Linked DNA regions of Leptothrix cholodnii SP-6. The protein of the gene in region 2 interacts with the protein of the main gene of each other region in a pairwise test. Links are inferred from orthologs where the notes say so. Each region holds a gene or a part of one and is shown on either strand. Other genes may lie near its edges.

What was found. The genes of interacting proteins can lie anywhere in the genome.
Region 1: the proteins of LCHO_RS16810 (region 2) and purT interact in binary tests that used the Escherichia coli proteins (3 or more experiments, as listed by UniProt). The link is inferred for Leptothrix cholodnii SP-6 from one-to-one orthologs.

What each region holds. Positions count from the first base shown.
Region 1 is NC_010524.1:124,680-127,612, reverse strand. Bases 9-2,806 are described here. They hold purT (formate-dependent phosphoribosylglycinamide formyltransferase), read right to left. Parts: upstream 2,118-2,806; coding sequence 900-2,117; downstream 9-899. Other genes in these bases: LCHO_RS00605 (ProQ/FINO family protein), read right to left, coding at 2,189-2,806; LCHO_RS00615 (hypothetical protein), read right to left, coding at 653-847; LCHO_RS00620 (hypothetical protein), read right to left, coding at 9-637. Outside these bases: more of LCHO_RS00620, read right to left, coding at 1-8; more of LCHO_RS00605, read right to left, coding at 2,807-2,933. UniProt on the Escherichia coli protein: Involved in the de novo purine biosynthesis. Catalyzes the transfer of formate to 5-phospho-ribosyl-glycinamide (GAR), producing 5-phospho-ribosyl-N-formylglycinamide (FGAR). Formate is provided by PurU via hydrolysis of 10-formyl-tetrahydrofolate.
Region 2 is NC_010524.1:3,747,227-3,750,171, forward strand. What follows is about bases 119-2,928. They hold LCHO_RS16810 (polyprenyl synthetase family protein), read left to right. Parts: upstream 119-980; coding sequence 981-1,877; downstream 1,878-2,928. Other genes in these bases: LCHO_RS16800 (aromatic ring-hydroxylating oxygenase subunit alpha), read right to left, coding at 119-495; xseB (exodeoxyribonuclease VII small subunit), read left to right, coding at 739-984; dxs (1-deoxy-D-xylulose-5-phosphate synthase), read left to right, coding at 1,913-2,928. Outside these bases: more of LCHO_RS16800, read right to left, coding at 1-118; more of dxs, read left to right, coding at 2,929-2,945.

The DNA of each region.
Region 1 (2,933 bases), 3.6 Mb from region 2 along the record:
GCCGGGTCTGCGGCGCGGCCTGGACGCCCAGCGGCCGGCGCACCACCTGCTGCAGGATCAGCCGGTCGAGCTGGCCCTGGGGGTCGACGAAGTATTCGTCGAGCACGCCCTTGTAGACCCAGGGCTGGCCGGCGACGTCGACCACGGTGGTGACGGCGATCAGGTCGGGCAGCGCGTCGGCGGTGAAGTCGGCGCCGCTGAGCAGGTAATACCAGTGCGCCCGCGCCGGCCGCAGCAGCGGGCCGAGCGGGCTGGCGCAGCGATCGAGCCGGAAGCGGCTCACCAGCCGGCGCAGGGCCCAGGGGCCGGCAGCGGCCAGCCCCAGCACCGCCGCGGCGTAGGCCGCGAGGCCGGCGCCGTGCGCGGCCAGTGCGGTCCAGGCACCGGCCTGCCGCGCCGGCTCGGGCGACAGCAGCTGCAGCAGCTCGCCCGCCGGCAGCAGCGGCCAGCCCAGCACGTTGCTGCCGCCGATCAGCCCGGCATGCAGGCCGGCGGCCCAGAGCAGCGCTTCGGTCCAGGCCTGCGGCCGGGTCGCACCGTCGGGCGCGTGGCCGCCGACCCGCCGGATGCACGAGCGGGCGATCCAGCCCGGCCAGCAGGCGAGCAGCAGCAGCAGGGCCGGCAGCGCGAGCGTCATCGTGCCGCGCCTGCGTCAACGGGCCTTGGGCACGACCACCGGCTTGAAGCGCTGGGTGCGCCCGCCGCTGCGCAGCTCGATCACGGGGCCCGGCGCGCTGGCGCGGGTGCCTGCCGCAGGCGCCGGCGTGCTCAGGAAGTGGCGCAGCTGCTCGCACGCCCGCGGGTCGGCCAGCACGTCACGGGCGAGGGAACTTTGCAGCGCTTTCATATGTATCGTGATGTTACGGCATCACGACCCGCGCCCGAACCGGCGCGCCGGGTCAGGCCGGCCGCGCCTTCACCTTGCCCGCCGCCAGCTTGGCCTGCGTGCGCGCCACGTCCACATCCGCGTCGTGCACCAGCGCCACGCCCATGCGGCGGCGCTCGAAGCTCTCGGGCTTGCCGAACAGGCGGATCTCCGAGTTCGGCACCCGCAGGGCCTCGTCCACGCCGTCGTAGACCACGCCCGGCGCATCGACGCCGCCGTAGATCACCGCGCTGGCGCCCGGGCTCTTGAGCGCGGTGCTGACCGGCAGGCCGAGGATGGCGCGGGCGTGCAGCTCGAACTCGTTCTGCCACTGCGTGATCATCGTCACCATGCCGGTGTCGTGCGGGCGCGGGCTGACCTCGCTGAACCACACCAGGTCGCCCTTGACGAACAGCTCCACGCCGAACAGGCCCTGGCCGCCGAGGTTGTCGGTCACGGTCCTGGCAATGTGGCGCGACAGCGCCAGCGCGGCCGGCTGCATCGGGTGCGGCTGCCAGCTCTCGACGTAGTCGCCGCGCACCTGCACGTGGCCGATCGGGTCGCAGAAATGGGTCTCGACCTGGCCGTCGGCGCCCAGCGCGCGCACGGTGAGCTGGGTGATCTCGTAGTCGAAGTCGATGAAACCCTCGACGATCACGCGGCCGTTGCTGACTCGCCCGCCAACCATCGCGTAGTCCCAGGCCGCCTGCACGTCGGCCGGGCCGTCGATCTTGCTCTGGCCCTTGCCCGAGCTGCTCATCACCGGCTTGACGATGCAGGGGTAGCCGATGGCGGGCTGGCCGTCGGCGCCGTCGATCGCGGCCTGCAGCTCGGCCAGCGAGTCGCAGAAGCGGTAGGGGCTGGTCGGCAGGCCCAGCGTCTCGGCGGCGAGGCGGCGGATGCCCTCGCGGTCCATCGTCAGGCGGGTGGCGCGGGCGGTGGGGATGACGCGAACGACGCCTTCGGCCTCGAGGGCTTCGAGCGTCTGGGTCGCGATGGCCTCGATCTCGGGCACCACCAGGTCGGGCCGCTCGGCCTCGATCAGCGTGCGCAAGGCGGCCGGGTCGCTCATCGCGATGGTGTGCGACTGGTGCGCCACCTGCTGGCCGGGCGCGTTGTCGTAGCGGTCGACCGCGATGGTCTCGACGCCCAGGCGCTGCAGCGCGATCAGCACTTCCTTGCCGAGTTCGCCGCTGCCCAGCAGCATCACGCGGGTGGCGTCGGGAGAGAGGGGGGTGCCCAGAGGTTTCATGGCGACGGGGCCGGTGCGGCCGTTGGCGAAATCAGGGGCCCGATTGTCGCCGCGCCGTCGCCACCACGACCTCAGCGCCGCGGCGGGCGGCCGCCGGCGGGGCGGTTGCCGGCCGGGCGCGGGTTGTTGCCGCGGTGGTCGTCGCGCCGGGGGCCGCGTGCGTCGCGGGGCTCGCGCTGTTCGCGTTCCTGCACCGGCGGGCGGTTGGCGGCCCACTCCGCGGCTTCGCGGCGGGCGATGTCGAGCAGGCCGTCGAGCTGATCCTCGGCCACGCCCTTGAGGGCGCAGAAGTTGGCGCGGGTCAGCGTGGTGACCTGGAAGTCGCGCAGCAGCTGGGCGCGGTTGTGCCACTGCTGCTGTTCGAGCGCGCGGCGCTCGTCTTCGGCGGCGCGGCGTTCGTCGTGCACGCCGCGGCGACGCTGCAGTTCCTCGTTGGCGGCCTGGCGGTGTTCGTCGCTGACCTCGCCGGCGGGCTGGCCGTCGAGGTCGAACCGCTGGCTCGCCTTGGTCAGCGCGATCAGGTAGGCGGTGGTGCCGGTGTGGCGGCGCAGGAAGGCCGACAGCACCTGCTTGGTGAAGACACCCGGCACACGCGCCTGGATGTCGGCCTGGATGCGCAGCTTGACGGGCCGCGGCGCACCGCTGAACAGGGCCGGAAAACGGCTCTTGAGCTGCTGCGCGCAGGCCGCCGGGCTCATGTCGGGGATCACGACCTTGGGCGCGCTGGCCACCACCGGCGCGTCGGCTGCGGCGGCATCGGTGGCACCTTCGGCTTGGGGCGCCTCGGGGACGACCGCCTCGGGAGCCCCGGCCGTG
Region 2 (2,945 bases):
CTCGGCACGCGGCCCCAGGCCCGCCAGGTCGGCAGCGACGTCACGGCCCTGACCGTCCACGTTCGCCTCGAAGACCAGCCCGTTCCAGATCTGCACCGGGTAGTTGCGCAGGTTCAGGCACGGGTCTTCCTTGAAGTGCGGCGCGCCGATCAGCTGGCCGTCGAGGCCGTAGGTCCAGCGGTGCAGCGGGCACACCACGTTGGAGCCGGTGTTGCCACGGCCCTTGAGCATCACCGCCTGGCGGTGCCGGCAGACGTTGGACACCAGCTCGACGCCTTGGGCCGTGCGCACCAGCGCGCGGCCCTCGCCTTCGTTGGCCAGGGCCTGGTAATCGCCGACCTCGGGCACCATGCGCTCGTGCCCGAGGTAGCGTGGTCCGGAGGGGAAGATCTGGCGCATCTCCTTGTCGAAGAGTGCCTGGTCGAAATAGCTGCTGACCGGCAGTTGCGTGCGGCTTCTCTGTAGAGCTTCGAGTGTGATGCTCAGGTCGGACATGATCCCCAGGATCTCCAAGTGCATGTCGAACCACCACCCCTGACGGCCCGGCTTGGGCAGACAGAAAAAGGATGCGTGTCGACCGTTGGATCGGGCGATCAGGCTGGCGGAAGGTTCGAATGCCAGACTGCGCTCGCGGCGGAACACGCGGGCCGGGGTGGGCGGACGCCCAAGACGGGCACGGGATTGTAGCCACCGTGCACTGATCGGCCGCCTACAATCCAAGGCTTTCTCGAACATCTCATGCCCACCAAGAGCGCCCCTGCATCCGTCCCTGCCGAACCCGCCAGCTACGAGCAGGCACTGCAGGAACTGGAGCGGCTGGTGGTCAGCATGGAAAACGCCCAACTGCCGCTCGACCAGCTGCTCGACAGCTACAAGCGCGGCGCCCAGCTGCTGAGCCACTGCCGCGCCCGGCTCGAAGCCGTCGAACAGCAGGTGCAGGTGCTCGAGGCCGGACAACTCAAGCCCTGGAACGACGCCCCATGAGTGCCTCCCCGTTCGACGACTGGATGCGCACCGCGCTCGATCAGGTCGAGATCGAACTCGATCGCCAGGTGCCCGCCGACGCCCCCGCCGAACTCGGCCTGGCGATGCGCTACGGCGTGCTCGACGGCGGCAAGCGCCTGCGCCCGCTGCTGGTGCTGGCGGCGGCCGGCTGTGTCGACGGCCACCCCGAGGCGGCCCTGCGCGCGGCCTGCGCGGTCGAGCTGATCCACGCCTATTCGCTGATCCACGACGACATGCCGTGCATGGACAACGACGTGCTGCGGCGCGGCAAGCCCACCGTGCACGTGCAGTACGGCGAGGCCCGCGCGATGCTGGCCGGCGACGCGATGCAGGCGCTGGCCTTCGAGGTGCTGACGCCCGAAGACACCGACGATGGCGTGCCGCCGGCGCTGCAGGCGCGCCTGTGCAGCCTGCTGGCGCGCGCCTCGGGCGTGCTCGGCATGGCCGGTGGCCAGGCCATCGACCTGGCCCACGTGGGCAAGCAGATGGACGAGGCCGCCCTGCAGGACATGCACGGCCGCAAGACCGGCGCCCTGCTGCAGGCCAGCGTGCTGATGGGCGCGGCCTGCGGCCGGACCACCCCGGCGCAATGGCAGGCACTGGCCGACTACGGCTGGGCGATCGGTCTGGCGTTCCAGGTGGTCGACGACATCCTCGACGTCACGCAGTGCGCCGAAACCCTGGGCAAGACCGCCGGCAAGGACGCCGACCAGAACAAGCCGACCTATGTCTCGCTGCTCGGACTCGAAGGCGCCCGCGAGCGCGCCCAGTCCTTGCATGCCCAAGCCCACGCCGCGCTCGAACGCGGCGCATTCGCCGACGCGCGCTGGCTGGCCACCCTGGCCGACCGCGTGGTCGAGCGAGATTCCTGATACCGGCCTCGGCCTGCAGCCCCACGGAAGCCCCGATGAACGCCCAACCGCTGCTCCCCCGCATCCAGTCGCCGGCCGACGTGCGCCGGCTGTCCCGCGCCGAACTCAAGCAGCTGGCTGACGAACTGCGCGAGTTCGTGCTGCAAAGCGTCTCGCGCACCGGCGGCCACCTGTCGTCCAACCTCGGCACGGTCGAGCTGACCGTCGCGCTGCACCATGTCTTCGACACGCCCGAAGACCGGCTGGTGTGGGACGTGGGCCACCAGACCTATCCGCACAAGATCCTCACCGGCCGGCGCGACCGCATGAGCACGCTGCGCCAGCTCGGCGGCCTGAGCGGCTTTCCGCGCCGCGACGAGAGCGAGTACGACACCTTCGGCACGGCGCACTCCAGCACCTCGATCTCGGCCGCGCTCGGCATGGCACTGGCCGCCCAGCAGAAGGGCGAGAAGCGCCACGCGGTGGCCATCATCGGCGACGGCTCGATGACCGCCGGCATGGCCTTCGAGGCGCTCAACAACGGCGGCATGCCGCACGCCGGTCGCGTGCCCAACCTGCTGGTGATCCTCAACGACAACGACATGTCGATCAGCCCGCCGGTGGGCGCGCTCAACAAGTACCTGGCCCGGCTGCTGAGCGGGCGTTTCTATGCCGCCGCGCGCGAGGGCGCCAAGAGCGTGCTCAAGTCGGCGCCGACGCTGTTCGAGCTGGCGCGCCGCTTCGAGGAACACGCCAAGGGCATGGTCGTGCCGGGCACGATCTTCGAGGAGTTCGGCTTCAACTACGTCGGCCCGATCGACGGCCATGACCTCGACGCGCTGATCCCCACGCTCGAGAACCTGCGCGACAAGCCCGGCGCGCAGTTCCTGCACGTCGTCACCAAGAAGGGCTACGGCTACAAGCTGGCCGAGGCCGACCCGATCGCCTATCACGGCCCCGGCAAGTTCGACCCGCAGATCGGCCTGGTCAAGCCGGCCACGCCGCCCAAGACCACCTTCACCCAGGTGTTCGGGCAATGGCTGTGCGACATGGCCGCCGCCGACCCCAAGCTGGTGGCGATCACGCCGG